4 regions of the Sphingobacterium sp. GW821-FHT03E03 genome follow, and region 2 is predicted to be linked to each of the others. Evidence: riboswitches for the same ligand, from Rfam matches in the RefSeq annotation. Region 2 holds a riboswitch; each other region holds the start of a gene.
The links. Region 2 has a riboswitch for S-adenosylmethionine ahead of AC07UV_RS10520 (5-oxoprolinase). Riboswitches for the same ligand answer to the same signal wherever they lie in the genome.

Region 1 (3,174 bases), on a different contig from region 2:
ACCATCGCTATCGTAGCGAGACCGGCATTTTCGATGACCAAAACACGCAACATCGAACGGATTGTAGGTACATTTTCAGGTATTTTGATCGGCATCTTCTGTCTAGCATTCTTCCAAAGTCTCCCCTTATTACTGAGCCTATCGGCAATCGGTCTTTTTGGCTTCTTTCTATTCAACCGATCCAATTATATGGTCAGTGTTATTTTTATTACATTGGGCGTTGTCATTGCGCTAAACCTATTTGAAGGCAATATCGATCTTATTTTGGGCAGTCGTATGGCTTTTACATTGATAGGTGCATTTCTGACCATCGCAGGATACTTCTTGATTCCAGTACGCCAAAGCTCAAGCTTGGTCCATTTAGCAAAGGAGGTTGCAAGCTACAACCAACATTACTTCCAGATTATCAACCAACGGCTATCAGACAATCTACAGAGCTCCTTTGACATCCGGTTAGCACGTAAAAAGGCGCAAACAGCGATGGCACTATTTTCAGACTCCATCAACCAAATGAAGAAAGAACCTGAGCACAAATGGATAGATTGGTCCCATATCCACCATTTTCAAGCACTCTCCTATCGCGTCAATTCGCATCTAGTCGGACTTTCCATTTCCATCAGTAAAAAGAATCCGGAAGTCCTGCACAAAGACATCTATGTCAGAATAGATGAGTTAAAATCGTTATTGACAGATTTGGATCAAATAGCGGAACATATCTCACCTAGTAAAAAATAAGGTGAAATTCCGTCCTTAAAAAGTAAATAACCACGTGATTTTCAACTCAGCCTATATTTCTGTAGGTTATTGGGAACATGTATTTACAAAATAGTTTTAATTAAAAAATTGTTTTTCTTTTGCATTAATAGAAAAGAAGTTTATATTTGCAGTGTCTTCAGATGAAGATTTCTAATCAACACCTTCCTTAATCAGCAGGTCTTGATTTATAAAGAAGTGGCGAGAGACTGGCTCTATGACCCACTGGCAACCTTCAATTTGGTTGAAAAGGTGCCAAATCCTGTCCAAAGCAATATCGTTTTGGAGCATATAAATGAAATAAGACAATGATTATTACATTACACAAAACCATCAACAATTTAGGTTCATTTCAGACGAACCAACTAATAGGTAAAGGAGCAACACATAGCATTGCCATGTCTATGCGAATGCGCATGCATATGCACCTCCCAACTTGTTAAGCATCATTCTCCTTTTTCCCGGATAACGATATTAATAGACCTTTTCAGCAGGTGTGTATGCTTCCTTTTTTTCCTTGTTAACATTTTTTTGAACCCTTAAAATCTGATATATTATGTCTTCCAACAAAAATCTAAAATTCGAAACGCTACAAGTTCACGCTGGCCAAGTGGCAGATCCAACCACTGGATCCAGAGCGGTACCTATATACCAAACATCTTCATTTGTATTTGAGAATGCTGAACATGGAGCCAATCTATTTGCGCTGAAACAATTTGGCAATATCTATACACGGATAATGAATCCTACGACGGATGTTTTTGAACAACGTATTGCAGCGTTGGAAGGTGGGGTTGCGGCTTTAGCTGTTGCTTCGGGTCAAGCGGCACAATTTATCGCCTTAAACAATATTCTTGAAAAGGGAGATAACTTTGTGGCAGGTTCTAATTTATACGGTGGTACATTTAACCAGTTTAAAGTTGCTTTCAAACGCTTGGGTATCGAAGCTCGTTTTGCGACCGATGCCGAAGCAGACAAAATTGAAGCTCTTATTGACGATAAAACAAAAGCTATCTATGTGGAGACCATCGGAAATCCTAGTTTCAACATTCCTGACTTTGAAAAAATTGCTGCTGTTGCTAAAAAATATGATTTACCTTTAATTGTTGATAATACGTTTGGTGCCGGAGGTTATCTGTTCAAACCATTGGAATATGGTGCACATGTCGTCGTTGAATCTGCAACAAAATGGATCGGCGGTCATGGCACAAGTATCGGTGGTGTCATCGTTGATGGCGGGAATTACAATTGGGGCAATGGAAAATACCCACAATTTTCCGAACCATCCGAGGGCTATCACGGCTTGGTATTCTCTGAAGTATTCGGTGAAAAAGGGCCTTTTGGCAATATTCAATTTGCTATCCGCGCCCGTGTTGAAGGTCTACGTGATTTTGGTCCGGCACTTTCTCCATTCAATTCATTCTTATTGTTACAAGGACTTGAAACACTGTCATTGCGCGTCCAACGCCATGTGGACAACACCTTAGAGGTTGCCAAATGGCTTGAAGCCCATCCACAGGTAGAGAAGGTAAATTATCCAGGATTAAAAAGTTCACCGAGTTTTGCCAATGCGCAAAAATATCTTAAAAACGGTTATGGTGCTGTCCTTTCCTTCCAGTTGAAGGGTGATGCTGCTCAAAAAGCTAATGCTTTTATCGACAGCCTAGAGCTCATCAGCCATTTGGCCAATGTAGGCGACACAAAATCATTGATCATCCATCCTGCTGCAACAACACACCAACAGTTAAGTGATGAAGATCAGGCAAATGCGGGTGTATTTCCGGGGTTATTGCGCCTTTCTGTAGGGATCGAACATATTGATGATATCAAAGCCGATCTACAACAAGCATTCGATAAGATCAAATAATCAGGTACATCCATTAATTTAAACGTAATGAGCAGGCATATTTATCAACATCCCGAGCCCTTTGTATTTGAAAACGGGAAGGAACTTGTCGATTTACAGATTAGCTACGAGGTATTTGGTGAACTCAATGCTGATCGCAGCAACGTAATCTGGGTCTGTCATGCCCTGACGGCAAATGCGAATGTATTGGACTGGTGGCCGGGCCTATTTGGTGCTAACGATCTATTTAATCCGAATGATTACTACATCGTATGTGCCAATGTAATAGGATCCGCCTACGGTAGTAGCAATCCCCTATCCATCAACCCGGCAACAGGTCAGCCTTATTACCTATCCTTTCCGGAGTTTACGGTAAAAGATCTGGTCAATGCACATCAATTGCTCGCAGCTCATTTGGATATCAATAAACTTGAGGTTCTAATTGGCGGCTCGCTAGGTGGCCAACAGGCCCTAGAATGGGCCGCTTCCAACAGGATCGCAATCAATCAACTCATTGTTGTCGGCACCAATGCGGTACATTCCCCCTGGGGAATCGCTTTTAATGAAAGCCAACG
Region 2 (3,174 bases):
GTAAAGAACCGGATCAGGATCCGGGGCTGGCAGCCTTATTTTATCAGTATGGTCGCTACCTTAGTATTAGCAGTACGCGTTTAGGTCTGCTGCCGCCGAATTTACAAGGGCTATGGGCAAATCAGATTCAGACACCCTGGAATGGGGACTACCACCTGGATATCAATGTGCAAATGAACCATTGGCACCTCGGGGCGGCCAATTTGGGCGAGCTCAATGAACCCTTGGTGGGGCTTGTGGAAGGCCTTATGGCCCCGGGGGCGAAGACCGCGAAAGCATACTATAATGCACCGGGCTGGGTAGCCCATGTGATCACCAATGTATGGGGCTATACCGAACCCGGAGAGTCTGCTTCCTGGGGAATTGCCAATGCGGGCTCGGGCTGGCTCTGCAATAACCTTTGGGAACATTACCTCTATACCGAAGATATAGATTATCTACGACGCATATACCCGATTCTCTATGGGGCAGCACAGTTTTACGCCAGCGCCTTGACTGAATACCCCGGTAAAGGTTGGCTGTTGACTTCGCCATCGGTATCTCCCGAAAATTCCTTTAAGCTTCCTAATGGCCACCAGGCAAACGTCACGATGGGACCAACGATAGATAATCAGATCGTACGTGAATTATTTGGAAATATCATTCATGCAGCGGGATTATTGGGCAAACAATCGGATCCTTTTTTAACGAAGGTTTCAGCGCAATTGAAACGCTTAGCACCGGCAGTGCAGCTAGCCAAAGATGGCCGTATCATGGAATGGATCGAAGATTATGAAGAAGTTGATCCGCAGCATCGGCATATCTCGCATTTGTATGGTTTGTATCCAGGCTATTTGATCCGTTATGATGAACATCCAGACTGGCAGCTAGCCGCTAAAAAAAGCCTAGATGTACGGGGAGATGATGGGCCGAGCTGGGCCATTTCCCATAAACTCTTGTTTTGGACCAGATTGCATGAGGGCGAACGGGCCTATAAATTATTTCGGCAGCTGATGACACCACGTGTCGATACACATATTAATTATGGTGCTGGGGGCGGTGTTTATGCCAATTTGTTAACAGCAGGCCCCCCATTTCAGATCGATGGTAATTTTGGTGGAGCAGCTGGTATTGCCGAGATGCTGGTGCAGTCCCATCAGGATACGGTGTATCTTCTACCGGCGACCCCTGAAGCCTGGAAAAAAGAAGGTCAGGTCAGGGGAATGCGCATCAAAGGAAATCATACCATAGACATGGAATGGAAAGATGGTAAGATACTGAACTATCAGATTTATTCACCCAAATCACATCAACTTCAGGTATGTATAGATCATAACTGGGTCGCCTATCATACAAAAGAAAAATAAAAGGGTCCCTAGTCTGCAATTTTTGCAGGCCGGGGATCCTTTTGTCTTAAAAATCTCATTGCATACACATGTGTTATACACAATTACATGTAAATATGAAAAACAGAGAAGACAAGACGGTAGTCGGTACTTCTGCGCTGAAAGTGCTATGACTGCTGTCTTAAGATTGCAATGGAATCAATACATTGTGTTCCAAACGTACAGGGACATGCTTCACTGAGGTAAAACCGTCTTCCTTGGAAATGATGTTGGATAGATCCAGTCCTCTTTTGGAGAAAGTACTGAGCAGCGCTGTCCGAAAGGTCGCTTTGGCCGAGCCCCAACCCTGTCCCAAGATTGTATCGTTATTGAGCTGTATTAGTTCGTCTGTGGAATAGTAGCTGAATTTTTCCAGTAAGTGTTGGTAAAGATTTGTTGTTGTAGCCATACAATTTAAAAATTTAAAGGATTAAACCATAAACTGTATCCAGATCTTGTTGGGGAAAAATAACCGTTGTATAACGTTTATTTTGGTCGAAACCCGTATTAATTTACCACCGCGGTGTCTACACTCGGTTGGTATTGCATCATGCAATTCTGAATACTCTACAAATATAGTAGATTATTTTTTAATATTAAAAATATTTTTGTTTTTTTGGTAATTGGGCGTGGATAAGAAGACTAAGGCCGGCAAAAGTGAGTTTGGTTTTTTGGCTGTGGTTTGGTTATGAAGTGGATAGCTTGACCGATAATTTATCATGTTACTGTAATCTCGTCGAAAATACTTTAAAAAACAGAGATAAGACAATACTTTTGCGGCATGAATAGAATTGCGGAAATTAACGAATACATTGCTGCCGAACGCGAGGTATTATTGCAACACTCCTTGTATCCTAAAATCAAAACGATCAAGAATCTACGTTCTTTTACTGAAGGGCATGCGTACGCTGTATGGGATTTTATGTCTTTATTAAAAGCTTTGCAGATTAAATTGACCTGCACAACTTTACCTTGGTTTGCAAGTGAGCACCCTTCGACACGCTATCTGATTAACGAAATTGTATTAGCGGAAGAATCCGACGAATATATCGATGGTCGCCGTTTGAGCCATTTTGAAATGTATCTGGACGCAATGAGTGAAATGGGGGCAGACCTGCACCTGGTTAACAAGTTTATCGTGAGCGCCAAGAAATCCAAAAGTATTTTTGATGCCATTGCATTGACAACCTTGGATAAAAGGATCAAGGATTTTCTGAATTTTACTTTTGAATTGATCGAAGAAGGGGAGGTACATAAAATTGCTGCTGCCTTTACATTTGGTCGTGAGGATCTTATCCCGGGTATGTTTACCTCCATTTTGCAGGAGCTGAAAACCAACTTCCCTGAATCGAGCTTAGATAATTTTATCTACTATTTCCAACGTCATATTGATTTGGACGGTGATGAGCATGGCCCTTTGGCAATGCAGATGATCAGCGATTTGGCCAAAGAGGATGATGAGAAGTGGGAAGAAATGAAAATAGTCAGTAAAGAGGCGCTTCAAAAGCGCATTGAACTCTGGAACGCAATAGAAGATTCCCTATAAGGAATCTTCTATTTTTTATTGAGCTCCTGTCCCGCGTTCATTTTTATTCTGTAATAAATGTGAATATGTATTTGTTGCATAGTGATTTCATACAGTTTTTAACCTCCATTTCCCCAGAAATGGTATTATCCGGAGAAGAGGCTGTGCTAACAAAAATTCCCCCACTAAATTATTTCGAAGAATTTTCTGCTAGATCTTTTATCTGCATACGAACTTAGTGCTGTTGTGCTGTTTTTTAGCCAATTAGCATGCGGAGAATTGCCA
Region 3 (3,174 bases), on a different contig from region 2:
CAATTGCTCTTGAAGGCGGATTGTATTTTCTGTTTCTTCAGCAATCGCTTTATCGTATTCTTCTTGTGTGATCGATCCCTTTTTCAGATCAGCTCTCCATTTACGCACATCTTTTGTTTGTGGGAAAGAACCGATTGTTGTCGTAGGGAATGCTGGTAAGTTGAATTTCGATTGTTGTGCCGCTTTACGGTCAGCAAAAACTGATGTACGTTTTGCATCATCATCAGTAATGTTGCTTGTCCGTGTTTTAACTTCCGGTTTGTGGATCAACGGAGAAGTACGGCGGCTTTCTGCAGCAGTTTTGTTGGCTTCGAAACGTTTTGTTGTTTCTGCATCAACTTCACCTTCTGCTAAAATAGCTAGATCTTTTACCTCTGCTAATTTTTGTTTTGCGAATGCTAACCAGTTTTTAACTTCAGCAGGTAATGATTGCTCATTATGCTCATTATCTAAGTCAAAAGGAACGTGCAATAAAGAGGAAGAAGGAGCAATCCAAACGCGGTCTTTGCCTAATGCATCAACTGCTTGTTTGATTTTAACCAATGATTTTTCGTAATCGTTTTTCCAGATGTTACGGCCTTCAACAATACCTAATGATAATGTCAATGAAGCTGGAACTTTAGCTAAAACTGTATCCAATTGGTTTTCTCCACGTACTAAATCCAAGTGTAATGCATGGATAGGTAAGTTAACCGCGATATCTTCGTTGTCTTTTAAAGCTTCGAAGTAAGTTGTCGCGATCAATTTGATGTTTTTGGCAGCAGCAGCCAATTTCTCAAACGTAGGTTGGTATAATGCTTTTACTTTTGCATCTAAATCTAAAGCCAAGAAAGGCTCGTCGATCTGAACATATTGTGCTCCAGCTTCCGCCAATTTAGACAAGATTTGCTCATATACAGGAACTAATTTGTCCAATAGGTCGATACGGTCGAAACCAGCTTCTTTTTCTTTACCGATCAAAAGGTAAGTGATTGGGCCTAATAAAACAGGTTTTGTCTCAATACCCAATGATTTTGCTTCGTTGTATTCATTTAAGAATTTCTCAGAAGTCAATTTGAACTCTTGATCTTTTGTGAATTCAGGAACCATATAGTGGTAGTTGGTATCCAACCACTTGGTCATTTCCATTGCAGTCACATCAATTCCCTTTTGTTGGAAACCGCGCGCCATTGCAAAATATAAGTCTAAGCTGTAGTTGTTGTCTACTTTATTCAACAAAGAATGGTAACGAGCAGGAATTGCACCAACAGTAAGGGTTAAATCCAATACTTGATCGTAAAAAGAGAAGTCGTTGGAAGGGATCAAATCTATTCCAGCATCTTTTTGTGTTTTCCAATTGCCTTCACGAATTTTTTTTGCTGTGTCCAATAATTCCTCAACAGAAGATTTTTTAGCCCAATAGGCCTCATTGGCTTTTTTCAATTCGCGGAACGCGCCCACACGAGGGTAACCTAAATTGTTAGTCAATAACATAATAATGTTTTTAATATTTCTTTTCAACTATATTTCTTGCTAGAGAGAGAAGGACACACTAGAATTTGGTGACTTCGGCTTATCATTCCCATATCAAGTAGGGTAGAATTTAGCACCTTGTCAAGGGACAGGTTGCTAAGGCTTCATCGGGTCTATTCCCTCTGCCTTTCTCTATAAGCGATGCTAAGTTAGAACATTTCTTTTTGATATGCAAATTTTTTATAAAAGTGCATCTATTTTTTATATTCTACTAAGGATAGAAATGTTTTATTTCTTTCTTTTCATTGGAAAGGAGGGTGAAATCACGCATTGGTATCTCACCCTCTATGCCTTTAACTCACCAGGAGTTTGTAACCTTTTCCGTGGACATTGACGATTTCAACCTTGCTGTCTTCTCTTAGGTATTTACGAAGTTTGCTCAGGAATACGTCCATACTTCTACCTGTGAAGTAATTGTCGTCATGCCATATTTTTAATAAAGCTTCTTCCCTAGTCAAAACATCATTCTTTTTTAAACAAAGTAGGCGAAGTAATTCAGCCTCTTTTGTCGATAGTTTTTGCATCTGACCTTTGTAAGAAATCTGCTGACTTGTATAGTCGAAAAAGTAATCTCCAATTTCAAACTTATCTGCAACTACTTCATCCTCTTTATCTCTGACACTTCGTTTCAATAAAGCATTAATCCGAAGAAGTAACTCCTCAACACGGAAAGGTTTTGTGATATAATCATCTCCACCCAATTCAAACGCTTCTGTCTTGTCCTCCATCATGCCTTTTGCAGTGGCGAAGATAATCGGTACGGTACTATTTGTTTTTCTGATCTCACGGCCCACGGTAAAACCGTCTTTTTTAGGCATCATGACATCGAAAATGCATAAATCATAATCATTTTTTTTGAACTGGGAAACGGCTTCGTCTCCATCAATACAGAGCGTAACGTCAAATTTTCCCTTTAATTCGAGATAGTCCTTTAAAAGATCCCCCAAATTGGGATCATCCTCTGCTAATAATATCTTTTGCATAATGAATCTATTAATTTTCACTAATGTTCCCTGAATATACAAAAAAGGAACGTGTTATTTTTTTACGGGCAAAATTACTTCAAAGGTTGTGCCCTTATCTTTCTCACTTTTTACGGTGATTCTTCCATTGAGTCTTCTCAAAATATCCTGAACATAACTTAAGCCCAGACCAAAACCTTTAACGTTGTGGACATTTCCGGTGGGGATACGATAAAATTGATCGAATATCTTTTGAAGGTGATCCCTACTCATGCCGATTCCGTTGTCTGCGATGGTGATAACAATGTTATCGCCAATATTTTTAGAACCGATATTTACATGTAGATCTCCTTTACTGTACTTAATTGCATTGTCCATTAGATTGTAAAATACATTGGAGAAATGCAGCTCATCTCCGACAACAATATCTTTTGTCGCGGCGAGATCGATACTGAATTTTCCGCCGATATTCTGCATCCGGAGCTGCATACTGTCTGTGACAGCGGCTACAAGGTCATTGATATGGACATCTTCACGATCAAGTTTTAATGTTTCTTTCTCCAGTTTTGCTAAGTCTAATACCCGCTCAATATGATTTCCGAGGCGAACATTCTCATCGTAAATGATATTGGCCAATTTCTGTACACGTTTGTGGTCCGCATTGATGTCCGGATCCTTGAGTGATTCACTGGCGATCATA
Region 4 (3,174 bases), on a different contig from region 2:
TAAAGAATAAAAGTGGACGTCTTGTAAATTAATCCTTGATTACAAATCGGAATTTACTTTGGAGGGTCCGTCTTGATTCCTATAAATTTGAATCGAAAAAGGTCTAAGTTCGTAAAGGAATTTAGACCTTTTTCGATTCATTAAGTTGAGGTTTTAAATCGTATTTTGCTTCATCTGACAAAATTTTTGTCTTGGGACAGTCAGGGATCTCTTACTCTGATGGATTTTGTTTAAATTGGTACTGAATAATCAATATATTGACCATTATAAACGATCTGTCTTGAAACTATTACTGCTAATTATTTCAACGATATTCTTATCCTCTTGCGCTTTCTTTGGGAAGAAAAAAGAATTTCCGATCGGAAATTATCAAGTTATCTGTGGTTATACCAATGACGGCTACCTAGAGGCCAAAGCTAAGGATCCACTAAATATTGAACCTGATACATATTGTGATCATCCACTTCATCATCGTTCCTTTCTCTCCCTTCAGGATAAAGGACAATTTGTCCTCGCGATAGGTGATATCTTAATCTATGGCAAATATCGATTTGAAGGGGATAAAATTGAATTGGTGGATGATAAAAAGGGAACCCTCTCTTTGGATATAATTCAAGTAAAAAAGAATTTCGTACAATTGAAAGGTGATTTCTCCCAATTCAATTCAGCCCATTTGCCAAATACGGAACGGTTGTTTCTCAATTTTGAATTGGACAAAACACCCATTCGCGAGCAGCCTAGTAAATTTGATAGTGTAGTCAATCTTTGGCGTAATATTCCGACAAGTGCTGAAAATGATCAAGAGGTAAAGGCCCGGGCATTAAACTTTTTAGATTATTCTATTGCATACTTTCAGCACATCTCAAATTCTGGCGTCCATAGTGATTATAAGATAGATGGGATTGAATCTCCAATTACTTATGCGCAAAATGGCATTGTACTGAAACAATGGGAAGACGTTCCTGTTTCATGGAAAGAGCTATTTTACAACGAGGAGAATGCATTGGTTGCCTATAAATATTTAATGGATGGATTTAAGTACGGAGAGAAGGAGAAATATAGTGTCTCAGGTCTGTTGCTAATCACATTCTATTTAAAGAATCTACGTAATTCTCTTTCAACTTTGAAATAATTTGCATGGTAAAATCTGGGAAAACGACAGCTTTGTTGCTATAATTTATAGCTTTTCGAAAAAATATTTTTGTTGTTTGGTTTTTTAAGACGATATTAGCAACGCTTATAGAGAAAGGCCGAGGGACTAGACCCAGTGAAGCCTTAGCAACCTGTATTGTTCAAGGTGCTAAATTCTACCCTGCTCCATGTGGGAAAGATAAGTTACATGCAGATAGACATATCCTCGACTTGTGCGTTTCGATGTAAGCCAACCCAAACTTAAAACAGTTTTTTAATGAAGATTATCGACCATATCCAGAATGCTAAAGGAAAAACATTGTTTTCTTTTGAGCTATTACCTCCTGCAAAGGGACAGGGCATCCAAAGTATTTTTAAAACAATGGATGAACTGATGGAATTTAAACCTCCCTTTATTGATGTAACCTATCATCGGGAAGATTATATCTATAAGGAACATGCAAGTGGGCTGTTGGAACGTGTATCTTATCGCAAGCGACCAGGAACAGTGGCGATATGCGCTGCGATCATGAATAAGTATAAAGTGGACGCAGTACCCCATCTGATATGTGGTGGCTTTACCAAAGAGGAAACTGAAAATGCTCTGATCGACTTAAATTTCTTGGGTATCGATAACGTATTGGTATTACGAGGTGATGCACGTAAAGGAGATGCTGATTTTATTCCAAGTGAAGGCGGACACGCTTTTGCAACGGATCTATTGGAACAGGTAACGGATATGAATAAAGGGAAGTACCTCCACGAAGATATTATCACATCTGAAAAAACCGATTTTTGTATTGGTGTCGCAGGATACCCTGAGAAACACTTTGAATCCCCTAATTTCAATACTGATTTTAAATATCTGAAGCAAAAAGTGGATATGGGTGCTGAGTTTATTGTAACTCAAATGTTCTTTAACGTGGAGAAGTATAAGGAATTCGTGACCAAATGCCGTGACAATGGAATCCATGTGCCTATCATTCCAGGCCTAAAACCATTGACGACCAAAAAACAATTGGTTACTTTGCCAAGAATTTTCCACCTGGATATTCCTGAGGAATTGAGTGATGCAGTTGCAGCATGTAAAACTAATGCTGATGTAAGGCAAGTAGGCGAAGAATGGCTTGTGCAGCAATGTCAGGAACTGATTAAATTTGGTGCGCCAGTATTGCACTTTTATACCATGAGTAATCCTGGGCCAACGAAAAAGATTGTCGAGAAGTTAGCCTAAAAAATATAAGAGAAGCGAGGGATTTTCCCTCGCTTTTTTATTGAACCTATAGCGGATATACCGTTTTGGACTTGTGAAATGAATCGCATTTACTCCATGGCCTATGTAGCTTATGGGATGAAGTATGCCATTACCCCTGCTTTCAAAATCAGCATTTCTCTTTTCACTATAGAAGTGGCCTCTTTCAAAAAATATTTTTAGTTAGACGGTAGTGTTAAATAGTGTTAATTAACATTTTTAAATCGAGATAACTATTTAATTTAAAGCACTAAAAAAATAAGATATACACCAATTGTCCTTATGATGTATAATAAATTAAACTCACGATTTGGTTTGGCCTGTGGCCTCATTGCTACTTTTGTCTACATTGTTACTGTCGAAAAGACCGTGAGCTGGTGGGATTGTGGTGAATTTATCGCCTGTGCGTATAAACTTGAGGTGGCACATCAACCTGGCGCTCCGCTATTTTTACTTATTCAGAATGTTTTTTCCAATCTGGCTTTCGGTAATACAGGGCAGGTCGCCTACTGGATGAATATTGGTTCGGCAGTCTGTAGCGGTCTGACGGTGACATTTTTATTTTGGACAATCACAGCGATTGCTCGGAAGATTGTAAAGAAGCCACAGCAATCTGCTTTTTCTTACTATTTACAGATCTTTGGAGCGGGTGCAGTGGGGGCTATGGCCTTTAGTTTCAGTGATACCTTCTGGTATTCGGCCGTAGAATCCGAAGTGTATGCGATGTCTTCACTTTGTACAGCCGTGGTTTTCTGGGCGATTTTTAAATGGGAAGTGCGTGCGGATCAGAA

Region 1: linked by a shared signal. The riboswitch ahead of AC07UV_RS06690 (O-acetylhomoserine aminocarboxypropyltransferase/cysteine synthase family protein) and the one ahead of AC07UV_RS10520 (5-oxoprolinase) in region 2 are both predicted to bind S-adenosylmethionine.
Region 3: linked by a shared signal. The riboswitch ahead of metE (5-methyltetrahydropteroyltriglutamate--homocysteine S-methyltransferase) and the one ahead of AC07UV_RS10520 (5-oxoprolinase) in region 2 are both predicted to bind S-adenosylmethionine.
Region 4: linked by a shared signal. The riboswitch ahead of AC07UV_RS17130 (methylenetetrahydrofolate reductase) and the one ahead of AC07UV_RS10520 (5-oxoprolinase) in region 2 are both predicted to bind S-adenosylmethionine.

What each region holds. Positions count from the first base shown of each region.
Region 1 is NZ_JBWKUH010000004.1:51,944-55,117, reverse strand. Features, by position in the region: gene AC07UV_RS06695 (FUSC family protein) at 1-735, shown strand, start outside; SAM riboswitch class I at 939-1,051, shown strand; gene AC07UV_RS06690 (O-acetylhomoserine aminocarboxypropyltransferase/cysteine synthase family protein) at 1,310-2,620, shown strand; gene AC07UV_RS06685 (homoserine O-acetyltransferase family protein) at 2,648-3,174, shown strand, end outside.
Region 2 is NZ_JBWKUH010000007.1:20,960-24,133, forward strand. Features, by position in the region: gene AC07UV_RS10515 (glycoside hydrolase family 95 protein) at 1-1,346, shown strand, start outside; gene AC07UV_RS10520 (5-oxoprolinase) at 1,507-1,773, opposite strand; SAM-I-IV-variant riboswitch at 1,842-1,935, opposite strand; gene AC07UV_RS10525 (DUF3050 domain-containing protein) at 2,146-2,910, shown strand.
Region 3 is NZ_JBWKUH010000003.1:138,300-141,473, reverse strand. Features, by position in the region: gene metE (5-methyltetrahydropteroyltriglutamate--homocysteine S-methyltransferase) at 1-1,473, opposite strand, end outside; SAM riboswitch class I at 1,550-1,653, opposite strand; gene AC07UV_RS05640 (response regulator transcription factor) at 1,806-2,495, opposite strand; gene AC07UV_RS05635 (ATP-binding protein) at 2,550-3,174, opposite strand, start outside.
Region 4 is NZ_JBWKUH010000016.1:47,970-51,143, forward strand. Features, by position in the region: gene rimM (ribosome maturation factor RimM) at 1-10, shown strand, start outside; gene AC07UV_RS17125 (hypothetical protein) at 281-1,132, shown strand; SAM riboswitch class I at 1,235-1,337, shown strand; gene AC07UV_RS17130 (methylenetetrahydrofolate reductase) at 1,409-2,365, shown strand; gene AC07UV_RS17135 (DUF2723 domain-containing protein) at 2,666-3,174, shown strand, end outside.